Regions from separate parts of the Paenibacillus sp. SORGH_AS_0306 genome, predicted to be linked through region 1. Evidence: riboswitches for the same ligand, from Rfam matches in the RefSeq annotation. Region 1 holds a riboswitch; each other region holds the start of a gene.

Region 1 (3,190 bases):
AATACCACGCCTGATCAATCGTTCTCCATTGGGTCCATAATACACACAGACCATAATCTTTTCAGAATTCAAGCTAGATACACTCCTTTATTGAGGTAGTTATGATCCATTAACCATAATTATTTAAAAGGAATAATAAGCGATTGTATAATCTAACAAAAAAGCATGATTCACCAGTATATCAGAAGATGCCCATACATCGGGCGGATCTTGTAGACGATTGCATAGATCAGTTAAAGCCTCTGCCATCACCTGACTACGCACATCTCCCCAGCTAGCATGATGTTGAGCGATATGAGATTGGGCTTGCTCTAGCGAGCATTTTTTCAGCGTAGAGAATACCCGGCACCATTTCACCAGGTCTAAATGTTGAACCTGATCGGTAAACGAATATTCCGCCCAACCGGTAATCCCATGACTTGCTATTTTTAACAGCCCACAATGCAGATACCCATCCATATCAGGTAACGCGAGCAGATGATTATCATACTGAAACACTTCAATCGAATGAATATGATGTGTAGCCAGATCCACCGTGGATACAGTGTTGCTAGCAGGCGCTATCGGCGAAATTAAACTCATCTCAAATCTACACTCCTTCAAATAAAATCGCTATCTCTATACATAGTAAAACCAGATAAATCAGTAGCCGGCACACTTTTTTGATGTCAGATATTGTTAGCAATCATAGTACCGTTAAGGATAGAAGTAAAATCAAATCTAAGCTTTTAATAGGCGTTATATGCTTGAAAATAACGATGTAATCGGATTCATTGGTCTCAATCACGTTCTAATGGCTATCATGCTCGCTGATACAACCGTTTATATAAATACTGCGCAAACAGCAGAAAAAGAAGGATGGAATGATGCAAATAAGAGCATACTGCTCAAAAGATAAAGGAATTGATTCAAATTCACTCCTTATGAAGAGTCAGACTGCTTTACAAACGAAAAAGGCGGGCGTATGATTTCATTCAAGTTCATTACAGCTTAATGGCTGAAAGGCTAAATCTAGACCTTTCAGAAAGCGGGGGAACCATACGAATAGACAGGGTATTACAAGATCTATTCAGGGGTGAATCAGAGACGACAGCTCAGGCTGATCTATCTGTAGGGAGACTCTTACTTCCGAATCCGTCAGCTAACCTCGTAAGCTGCAATAAGAGAGACGACAACAGTCATCTATGCCATATCAGGGGCTTTTTTGCTCCTGTCTTAGAAGCTGATGAAGAGGTCCTCTTCTAACGGCTTTTTTTTGTTGTCTACAATGAGTGGAGGAGCGCGAACACGCATGGAGTACGAACAGGAATTTGTACTGGTATCGCCTGCTACAGTAGCAGGGGAGCAATTTATTCAATTACTCAAAGTTAAAAAAATACCGTTTGCTATTATAGTGAACAGTCAGGCAGATCAGATTCGATTTGAAAAGATAGGTATTGAGCATATTCTGGTAATAGATACTCAGCGACAAGACTTATGGCGTATCCCGCAATTGAATATTGGCAAAATCTATTTATTTGAACGTAGTCTACCGTTATGTTGTCGTTATATCCAGATCTGTCGTGCATGGACATCTGATAAGCTATATGTCATTACAGAAGGTAGCCAATCACGCTTAATTTATCGTGGTTTGGGTGCAGATTATATTATTCATACCAATGGAAGTAGTGCTTCGTTTTTATTATAAAAAAAGACTGCTGATCCAACGATCATTTTATTTTGCAATTTGTCGGTGATATCTTGATAATAAAGAAGATAGAGAACCAAGATGATGCGCAGAATGGAGATGATCGTTGTGATCGGTAAAACAGCACTCGTCGCTGGAGCAACAGGTCTTGTGGGCAAAAAGTTGTTGCGTCAGTTATTAGATAGCACAGAATATACACGAGTGATTGCTCTTGTCCGTGAACCTGTGCAACAACTACAACATCTGAAGTTGCAACAGATCGTAGTGGATTATCATAGATTAGAAGATTATCGAGCAGAGATGAAAGCAGATGATGTCTTTTGCTGTCTCGGTACAACGATTAAGCAAGCAGGAACGCAAGCGCAGATGATCGAGATTGATGTATTGTATCCTGTGTCTGTCGCTATGGTGGCGTACAAACAAGGAGCCAAGCAGTTTATCGTGATCAGCTCGATGGGCGCTGATCCCAAATCCAGTATTTTTTATACACGTACCAAAGGAGATATGGAGCAACGGTTACAACAAGTTGGTTATTCTTCATTATCGATTGTTCGTCCATCCTTATTGCTAGGCAAACGCAAAAATAGCCGCGCAGGAGAGCAATTCGGTGCTGTAGTCTCTCAAGCACTATCATTTCTAATGATAGGTCCTCTCCGCAAATATCGAGGTATCGAAGCAAGTGACGTTGCACGAGCGATGTATCGGATCGCTCAGACCTCCAAGTCAGGTACTCACATATATATGTCAGATCAATTACAACGAATCGCAGACGAGTCCCAGAGTCGCTCTGCTTCGATAAGCAAATCAGCGAGATCGTAGTAGGTTATAGTTCAATTTTTAATTATAGAAATGGAGAATATCAATATGCCTCAGTTAGAACCAAAGCAAGCCGCTTCAATTATCGAAAAATGGATTGCTTTTTACGATATGGATAATGCCAAAGCATGGGATAAAGACGATTATCCTTTTATCCAATCTTCTTGCAAAGTGATGCGAAGCGCTATTCAAGCATTACGTGGAAAAGCACCTGCACCTAATGAACGTCGCAAAATCGTGACTGGACTTGAAGATTGGTTAGATGATTCATTTATGGACGATCCGAATGAATGGGAAAAAGAAAATAAAGCATTTGTGCAAGAAGCATTAGAAGCGATTCAATTTACAATTCAATTTCTACAAAAATAATGAATAACAGGTAGGAGTGCTCTATGCCAGACGGGTATATTCCACTGTGCAGTCGTGTAATTGGCGATTTTTATATTGCATTTGAACCGCACTCCCATAGTCTAAATATCTATATGCACAGACCAGAACCAGCGCTAGAAGTATCTACAGTTGGTTCTAGGAGTCTATCGGATGATCAATCTACCATTCCGCCTGCTTCGATGTTGTTGATCGGGTATCTCAAGGTCACATATTCACAAGCTGCTAAGCCTACCGAGTCAGAAGATGATCCTTCTGAAAAAGGGTGCGGTCTGGATGCGGTCTATATCAGTGATTTTC
Region 2 (3,190 bases), 260 kb from region 1:
ATGTGGGCTTCAACCGCGAAACGATTCCAACCACAATGGAATTGGTAGAAAGTTACGAATTTATATATGCAGCGATAGGTTGGCATCCTGTAGATGCGATTCATATGCAACCTGGTGATCTCGAATGGATCGAATCGTTATGCAAACATGAGAAAGTAGTCGCTATCGGTGAGATCGGTCTTGATTATCACTGGGATACTTCACCAAAAGAAGTGCAACACAAAGTATTACGTGAACAAATTGGTCTGGCACGCTCCATTCATATGCCGATTGTGATTCATAATCGTGATGCACACGAAGATATTGTAAAGATTTTACGTGAAGAAAATGCACATGAAGTCGGAGGAGTGATGCACTCTTTTTCAGGTAGCTGGGAAACAGCCAAAATGTGTCTTGATATGGGCTTCCATTTATCGTTTGGAGGACCGATTACATTCAAAAATGCGAAGCAACCTAAAGAGGTGTTACAAAAGGTTCCGATGGACCGTCTTTTACTTGAAACAGATTCCCCATTTTTGACACCACATCCTTATCGTGGAAAACGAAATGAGTCCGGTTATGTGACACTTGTAGCAGAAGCGGCAGCAGCGCTAAAAGGGGTATCACTGGAAGAAATTAGTACAATTACAACTAAAAATGCACTGGAACGATTTGGCATTCGATGAAAAACAGAGTAAATCACGCAAAAAACATCGTTAAACGGATATATGAATAAATTATCATCAAAAAATCGGAGAATATGACAACTTTTTAACCATTTATTCAGAAAAACGTGCTTGCTCGTCGCTTTACATGAGGGTTGGGTTCGGGATATTATTTCATCAGTGATTTAATCTTGCTGTTATCACGCAAGATTCCATGATTCGGTCTCGCTGAGTTTCCTGCATAGGAAAACGGGGGAACCAACATATGTCTTCAAGCCATTATTATCAGAATACCGAAGTCATTATGTATGATTCCTTTTACAGGGTCTATGGGGTGAATTGGAGGTACTCGCGCCATGAGCGGAGGAGCCTTCAAAGGGCAAGCAATACAATGTGTCCGAATCCGACAGCTAACCCCGTAAGCGATGCAGAGGCAACCTCGTATTTTCTAACGTTTTCCGAACTGTATTCAAATACGTCGGAAGCCAAGGAAAAGTTGCTCTTGCTCTTTTCCAGAGGCTTCTTTTGTTTTGGGCAAAACGAAAAGGTACAGAGATACGATATTTGAAGCTTGATCTTTCAGATATTAGGTATGTCCCTTAGACTGACCATGGCGCAGGCATTTTTGAACATCACGAAAGATTATCACACAGATTCGATAATCTTATGCTTACGATCAGCCTGTGAAAATTCTGTTATATAGTCGCGTCATATACAATTACGTCACAGCTAGACGGCGAGACTATGAAGGAGGACGGAAGAAGTGGCAATTGCTCCTTTCGAAAAAACCCATGGTTCGCGCTCATCCAGCATGTCTTATGCGCTGAGTTGGAAGCAACAAAATCTACGCTATGTATTGTGGGCTGCATTATTGGTTATCGCTCTTGCAGCGATGCTATTGTCCCTACTTTATAATCAAGCGGGTAAAAATATTTCTGTTGTCATTGACGGCAAAGCACAAACCGTGGAAACACGTAAATTGATGCTTTCTCAACTGCTTGATGAAAATCAAATTAAAGTGGCACCACAAGATAAAGTGTCAATGCCGATGAATGGCGCACTTCAAGATGGCGATAAAGTTTACATTAACCATGCGGTTGCAGTAAACATTACGGCAGATGGTGGTACGAAGAAAATCTATACCACCTCTAAGACAGTTGGTAACACATTGGAGCAAGCTGGATTAACATTGTCAGGTCAAGATCAACTTACACCAGCAATGGAATCTTCAGTTCATGACAATATGGATATCAAGATTGTTCGCACCAAATCGTTTGTAGCGAAAAAAGTTGTAAAGATTCCTTATCAAACTGTTAAAAAAACCGATGCTTCTATGGTTGAAGGTAAAACAAAGTTAGTACAAAGTGGTCAAACAGGTAAAGTGGTTCAATACATCGAGAAAGTATACGAAGATGGAGAATTCGTCTCCAAACGTATGGTTGATAAAAAAACAACCGCAAAAGTGCAAGATAAGATTGTAGCAATAGGTACCAAAAAAGAAGAGCCTAAGCTTCTTGCAGCTGCATCATCTAGTGGAGGTTCCAGTAATAGTACTTCCAAAGCAGGTGTAGATTTTTCTTATGCGAAAGTACTGAACAATGTATCTCTTACTGCTTATTCGTCTCAAGAACCTGGTCTAGGTACAGTGACTGCTTCTGGAGCACGTGTAACAGAAGGTCGTACGATTGCAGTCGATACGAGTGTCATTCCTATGGGATGGTGGGTATACATTGAAGGCATTGGCTTCCGCCGTGCTGAAGATACCGGTAGTGCTATTAACGGTAATAAAATCGACGTATATATAGACAGCTTGAGCCAAGCAAGAGCATTTGGACGTAAATCCGGTTACACTGTATATGTAATTGGTCCGGTTAAACCCTAGTCAGGGTGTTGATTGGGATAACGCCATTGCTTAAGCCCAGTCATCTGTTATATGATATAAATAATATTAACCATGAGCGTGAATAAGGAAAACAAAAAGAAGAGGAATATTCCTCTTCTTTTTGTTCTGTTAAGATCAATTTATAGTGAATAGATAGAGGTCATTATTTACAGAGTGAAGGGAAGCGTACAATCAACGTGATTAAAGAAGTGATTGTGGTGGAAGGTAGAGACGATACAGTAGCGATTAAACGAGCTGTAGACGCGGATACGATCGAAACTGGTGGTTCAGCGATTGGAGCTCATGTTATTCGTCGGGTGAAGTTAGCTCAAGAACGCCGCGGTGTGATCATATTAACAGATCCTGATTTTGCTGGTGAACGGATACGTAAGATCGTCGCGCAGAAAGTACCTGGTTGTAAACATGCTTTTATTCCTGAAAGCGAAGCTACGCTCAAAGGTGATATCGGTGTTGAGAATGCTTCGCCTGAAGCGATTCGTGAAGCACTTGCACGTGTACATTCTGAAATGCCAGAAGCAGAGATTTTGATCGATTGGGAAGACTTGATTATGACAGGACTGGTAATGCAGCCAGATGCAGCAGAGCGAAGAATGAAAATGGGCAACTTGTTAGGGATAGGGTATGGCAACGGAAAACAGTTCCA
Region 3 (3,190 bases), 2.7 Mb from region 1:
CATATCAGTTACAGCTATTTAATGCTAATCTAGTGAGTCAAGGAACACTTGCTCAGAATACCAATGGTCAAGTTACATTACCTGCGGGCACTTATTATATTCAAGTATTAGCACCTTCCACATTCGATCTCACTAAACCATACAAATTATCTGTTAATTATCAGACAGCAGATGTCTCAAGAGTGACTGTTAGTGATATCACTACAGATGGTGGTGTCTATGGATTTATTGATTATGGACAAGGTAAAAAGTGGCGTGTGAAAAGCAATATAGTGATTACTGGTCGTGCATTTGATGCAACAGGTACTCCTGTAGGCAATGCTATAGTAACTACCAATATCACGACTATTTTAAATGGCAAAGTGATTTCTGGAACAGCTACTACGGATGGGTATGGTAATTTTACAATGCCTGTCTATATTAATAACCCGGGTGTAGGACAATATACATTCCAATCTTCTCGGTACAGACATTACTATGATGTAGTCAGAATCCAATTTTTCAACAATGGAAAACAACTCAATTCAGACATCAGCACGTTGTACCATTTTGCTTATGAAATTTATACAGGTTGACATAACAAGGCAAAATGATAGGATGTTGCGTAACAAATGACATAATCGTTTTCAGAATTTACTGCAAAACAATGATTAATATCATGTAACTAAAATAAAAAAGTAGATAAACGATGAAAAAGAGAGAAAATAGGAGCCTGAGATAGATAACTTTTCAATAGTTATCTGAAAATGAAAGCTGTGATGATTCACAGCTTTTTTTGCGTCTTTTCTCAGCTTTACAGTTGACAAGGACAGGCGTATTATTCATTGCAGGCAGTTGATGAATACGATTCAGCAACTGATATAAATGAAGTTTCCAATGTTTGTTGATCGCTGAGTTTTCGGTATTAACCGAAAAACGGGGGAACCAAATTGCGATTTCACAAAACGGTGTGAGAGCCGGAATGTGAATCGTTGGGGTGAATCTGCATACTGACTTAACCATGGTATAGTCAGACAATGCAGTAGGGCGACTCTCACCGCCCGAATCCGACAGCTAACCTCGTAAGCGTGGATTAGGAGAGAAGTGTGAAGCTTGTGCCGATCTGACACAGTGTAATACGACTCTGTGTTTTTTGATATGTTAACAATGTCACAACGCTTAATTTTCATATGCATATGAAAAGCGGGGGAACCAACCGTTGATGAAGATAACTGATACGAAGAGTCAGTTACTACACAACATGGGGTGAATTCCGGTATCTACCGGAACGGGCGATCTTCCAGCCCGAATCCGACAGCTAACTCCGTAAGCGTATAGGGGAGAACTCCTAACCAGCAACTCGGCAGGTACACGATAAGTGTGCGTGTTTGTAGAGGCCTGGGGAAAAGTTCTGCTTTTCTCCAGGCTTCTTTTTTTATGCCTTTTTTAGCAAATGATTACTTACAAAATGAATGCAGGGAGTCTTACACACATGATGGATATACTGATGATTGGTTTAATGGTGATCATGACTTTAGGGTTGAGCGGGTTGCTGCAATGGGCATCTGTAGCTATCGGAGAAAGAAGGAATGAGCGATGACTTGGCTGCTGTGGATTATTATTGGTGGATTAACAATCTATCTATGTTATGCATTGATTTATCCAGAAAAATTCTAATGGGTCAGGGGAGAACATCGTGAGTATCTTTTCATATATCGGAATTGCAGTCACTATTATCATCGCTATACTTATTGCTCGGCCAACCGGACATTATATTGCTTATGCTTTTGAAAATAAACCCAATCGCTTGGATCGTTGGTTTTATCCGATAGAGAAATGGATTTACAGGTTCGGCGGTATCAAAAATGAAAATCAAACATGGAAGCAGTATGCAGGAGCGGTTCTGATCAGTAATTCAGTGATCTTGCTGATTACGTACATGATCTTTCGTTTCCAACATATTTTACCAATGAATCCAGCAGGAATTACTAATATGAGTCCTGATCTGGCATTTAATACAGCGATTAGTTTTATTACAAATACCAATTTACAGCATTATAGCGGAGAAAGCGGATTGTCTTTATTCTCACAGATGACAGCGATCATCTTTATGATGTTTGTATCGCCGGCGACAGGGATTGCAGTCGCTATTGCATTTATTAGAGGAATCACAGGTAAGCCGCTCGGCAATTTCTTTACAGATCTCGTACGAGCAATCACACGAATCTTATTACCATTAGCATTTGTAATGGCAATTGTATTTGTAGGATTAGGTGTACCGCAGACATTGCATACTTTAATCACTGCGCAGACGTTACAAGGAACAGAGCAACAGATTGGTACCGGCCCTATAGGATCATTTCTAGCGATCAAAGAATTAGGTAACAATGGTGGCGGGTATTTTGGAGCCAACTCTGCTCATCCTTTTGAAAATCCGGGAGGATTCAGTAACATGTTACAGATGTTAATGATGTTACTTGTGCCGATGTCACTTCCATTTACGTATGGTAAAATGGTCGGCAACTCGAAACAAGGTAGAGTATTATTTGTATCAATGGTGATGATGTTTGTCGTCATGCTTAGTGTATCTCTTGTCAGTGAATCTCAAGGGAACCCATTGATTAATCAATTAGGTATTCAACATCAGTCTGGATCGATGGAAGGTAAAGAAGTACGGTTAGGTGAAGCACAATCTTCATTCTACTCTGTCGTCACAACCGCTTCAGAGACAGGTGCTGTCAATAACATGCATGACACGTTAACACCTATTGGCGGATTGATTTCACTTGGGAATATGATGCTTAATACGGTATTTGGCGGTTCTGGTGTAGGATTATTAAATATTCTAATGTATGCCATTATTGCTGTGTTCTTATCCGGTCTAATGGTTGGACGAACACCTGAATTTCTCGGTCGCAAAATTGAAGGTAAAGAAATGAAGCTGATTGCAGTCACATTGCTGATTCAACCTTTATTGGTATTAGCGCCAACAGCAATAGCTGTGATGACACAATCCGATACGATTTCTAATCCAGGTTATCATGGATTAACACAAGCGTTGTATGAATTTACTTCATCAGCTGCGAATAACGGATCAGGATTTGAAGGACTAGGCGATAATACACCGTTTTGGAATATTATGACCGGTGTCGTTATGTTTATCAGTCGTTATTTCTCAATGGTAACGTTGTTAGCTGTTGCAGGGTCATTA
Region 4 (3,190 bases), 320 kb from region 1:
CCGACGATCTGAGGGTCGTCGGTCTTTTGTGTAAATAGTAGACTATATAAAGTATTATTAACCTTCTAATGCTGTTTTAAACTCTTCAGAAGATTGGTTCCACCATTCTTCGTTATGAGCGACCAATAATTTTTTAAGTGCAGCTTTTTCTTCGCTTCCCAAACCTTCTAACATAATGCGACGCTTGATAGCATAATCCAATTTGTTCACATGCTCTGCGAGGATTTTCCAGCCTTTTTTCTCTTCTTCGTTAATCCACATTTCGCAAGCTGTAGCACCAGCATAATTGACACCTTCAGCTAATTTATCGACTGCTACCCATACTAGCCATACTTGACGACCACCATTTACTTCTTCGCGGTTAGTCGTAAATTTGATCCCTTTTTCTACTTTACTTTTGGCATGCATTGCACCAACATCGATTTTTGCTTCGCCATGGTCTATAATGATAGGGGACACATTATTGAGGTTAATCGCTCCTGCTCCAAAACCTTTGTGTTTACTGCTTTTTGCACTACTACTTACAATATTAAGTGACATCGACTTTTTACTTGGTTGATTTTCATCCATATCGTTCAAATACTCCTTTGTGGGGTCAGTATAAATAAGGTTATTATACATAGATTTATGGTTCGATTTATTATTCATATTGTATCGAATATTGCCTTAAAAGCCAATAAAGTCGATTATTGTCATCAATTTTCATAAAAAAAGGAAAAAAACGTTCATTATTGAGATCGATGAACCGAATAAAGTATATATAGTGATCACAATTCTTCATCAAACGTCACTATATGAGCAAAAGATTAAAATTTTTTAACTTTTAAAAAGACGATAACCATAGGCTTTCACAGAGATTTAACACTAAAATACAAAAGTAAATCTTAAAAACAGATGAATAAACGTTTGCCAAAGTAAAAAACCTCTGGTAGAATAAATCCAGTGAGATTTTAGTAACAACTTTGTAAACTTTAAAACTAAATGCTGTAACCTTTATAGCAACTGAAAATTTTGTCGTTTTGTCGTAATGATCCGTGTACGGTACACACCAAGCTTTGAGCCAAATTCCGTGGTACCGGGAAACGGGGGAACCGTTTTGGGTGAATTGATCTTGTTTCGGAGGGATCATAGGGGAATACCTTCTACCGAATCCTTAAGCTAACCTCGTAGGCAATTGGAAGGGGGACAATTGATTTTGAACATGAAAAAGAAACTAACAGCCGCAGTAATGGGACTTGCTATTGCATTTACGTCACTTGGAGTAACAAGTGCGCATGCAGATTCTAAAATGGATCAAGTTATCGATGGAGCTATTGGAACACCTTATCGTATTGGTGGAACATCTTTTAGCGGTTTTGACTGCTCAGGATTTACACAATATGTATTCAGCAAAATGAACATTGATCTTCCTCGCCAATCTAGCTCTCAATATCAAGTAGGCGAGCCTGTATCAAAAAGTGATTTAATTGCTGGAGATCTGTTATTTTTCAATACTACTGGGGCTGGCGTTTCACATGTAGCAGTTTATGTAGGAAATGGTAACTTCGCACACGCTTCTACTTCCAAAGGTGTGAGAATTGACAGTTTGAGCATGGATTACTATCAAAATCGTTACGTTGGTGCTAAACGTGTTATGAGCGATTCCACATATAACACCTTCGCAACTGACAATTAATCATCGTATTTACAACTCATATAAATGAACCTATAAACCATTGAAGATTCCCGCCAGAATCTTTAGTGGTTTTTTTATGTTCCTATATAAGTAAGACGTATTAAACATCCAATAGGTTACATAAAATAATAAATTTATATCAATTGTTCTTTATAATTATGTCTACTTATTATTAACCTACTCGTAATTATGGTAAACAGGATATTGCAAATTTTTTAAGTTTTTTTTATGGTATATATAAAGTACAGTCAGAGGAGGTTATGTCATGAGCTCACTGTCACATTCTATTTTTCATACGATTCCTTTGACAGAACAACATGCTGCCCAAGTATGTACATGGATATATGATCCTCCTTATAATATCTACGGCTGGATGCCCTGGGATCAAATGAAAGAATTAGGGATTGAGTTCGGTGATCCTGAGATTCGGCAACAACAGTATGTATCGGTATTGGATCAGACAGAACAGTTAGCCGGATTTGCTCAACTTTTTCCATTAGGAGATACGATACGCTTAGGGATTGGTATGCGTCCTGATCTTTGTGGTCATGGTTATGGAGAAGCTTTTGTAGAAGCTATTGTAAAAACGGCTCAAAACCGTAACGCGACAGCCGAAATCGATCTGGAAGTGTTGACCTGGAATCAGCGGGCTATCCGTACGTATCAAAAAGCAGGCTTTTATATTACAGATATGTATGAGCGTAGAACGCCTGATGGTATGAAGCCTTTTTATTGTATGGTCTATCAAGCACCTACTGATGCACGTTATCTTGATATATAAACAAACAAAAAGCACAGCGTAGATGATCTTCTAGTTCATCTGCTCTGTGCTTTTGCTATATACGTATTTTATTAATCTTTTGTTAGATCAAGGTCACAAATGTCATTTCTTCTTTGCCAATCAAAATATCAATGCGATGTGTGTCTGCATCATAGATAACGACCCCACTACCTACATGGATCATAGATTGTGAACCGAGTGCAAAAAATAAGTCTTCTGCCAACGCTTCATTTACTTCATTTCGTTCACCTTCAGCAAGCACTTCCCACTCTTGAGGTTCCATATCAAAAAACAAATAACTGTCTGGAATCATGGCTACTGCTGATGTTAAATCACTCAATATCTCTTCATAATCTCTTCCATGCTTAACGCCCATACTCAACCTCCCGATCTGTCGATATTGTTACAATTCCCAACTTATTTACATTATAACGCAAATATACACTAAAAAACTCTTAACAATGCAGCATATCTTGTCGATAAAAGAGTATCAGATGTTTTTGGAAAACACATCATTACATGGAAGTGGATGATGAGAGAGATAAACTATATACTCACGGACGAGGTGTATTATGCAAATTTCAACAATTATTGGTCTAATACTTGGTTTGGGTTCACTTATATTCGGTATGCTTCTAAAAGGTGCCCCCCTTATCAATCTGGTTAATAACCCGGCTGCTTATGTCATCATTTTTGTTGGTACAGCAGCAACAATCTTTATGGCTTTTCCAATG

Evidence for each region. Region 1 has a riboswitch for cyclic di-AMP ahead of QE450_RS19210 (hypothetical protein). Riboswitches for the same ligand answer to the same signal wherever they lie in the genome.
Region 2: it holds a riboswitch for cyclic di-AMP, as region 1 does, so the genes downstream of both, QE450_RS20355 (resuscitation-promoting factor) here and QE450_RS19210 (hypothetical protein) in region 1, are expected to answer to the same signal.
Region 3: it holds a riboswitch for cyclic di-AMP, as region 1 does, so the genes downstream of both, kdpF (K(+)-transporting ATPase subunit F) here and QE450_RS19210 (hypothetical protein) in region 1, are expected to answer to the same signal.
Region 4: it holds a riboswitch for cyclic di-AMP, as region 1 does, so the genes downstream of both, QE450_RS20635 (C40 family peptidase) here and QE450_RS19210 (hypothetical protein) in region 1, are expected to answer to the same signal.

Annotation. Positions count from the first base shown of each region.
Region 1 is NZ_JAUTBP010000001.1:4,345,467-4,348,656, reverse strand. It holds gene QE450_RS19220 (universal stress protein) at 1-72, opposite strand, end outside; gene QE450_RS19215 (hypothetical protein) at 124-582, opposite strand; cyclic di-AMP (ydaO/yuaA leader) riboswitch at 994-1,171, shown strand; gene QE450_RS19210 (hypothetical protein) at 1,292-1,687, shown strand; gene QE450_RS19205 (oxidoreductase) at 1,769-2,506, shown strand; gene QE450_RS19200 (hypothetical protein) at 2,552-2,872, shown strand; gene QE450_RS19195 (hypothetical protein) at 2,896-3,190, shown strand, end outside.
Region 2 is NZ_JAUTBP010000001.1:4,602,809-4,605,998, forward strand. It holds gene QE450_RS20350 (TatD family hydrolase) at 1-665, shown strand, start outside; cyclic di-AMP (ydaO/yuaA leader) riboswitch at 861-1,084, shown strand; gene QE450_RS20355 (resuscitation-promoting factor) at 1,408-2,526, shown strand; gene rnmV (ribonuclease M5) at 2,724-3,190, shown strand, end outside.
Region 3 is NZ_JAUTBP010000001.1:1,621,603-1,624,792, forward strand. It holds gene QE450_RS07305 (carboxypeptidase regulatory-like domain-containing protein) at 1-575, shown strand, start outside; cyclic di-AMP (ydaO/yuaA leader) riboswitch at 879-1,083, shown strand; cyclic di-AMP (ydaO/yuaA leader) riboswitch at 1,146-1,327, shown strand; gene kdpF (K(+)-transporting ATPase subunit F) at 1,576-1,656, shown strand; gene kdpA (potassium-transporting ATPase subunit KdpA) at 1,676-3,190, shown strand, end outside.
Region 4 is NZ_JAUTBP010000001.1:4,664,022-4,667,211, reverse strand. It holds gene QE450_RS20640 (YwhD family protein) at 58-570, opposite strand; cyclic di-AMP (ydaO/yuaA leader) riboswitch at 1,049-1,188, shown strand; gene QE450_RS20635 (C40 family peptidase) at 1,202-1,675, shown strand; gene QE450_RS20630 (GNAT family N-acetyltransferase) at 1,941-2,456, shown strand; gene QE450_RS20625 (hypothetical protein) at 2,539-2,832, opposite strand; gene motA (flagellar motor stator protein MotA) at 3,029-3,190, shown strand, end outside.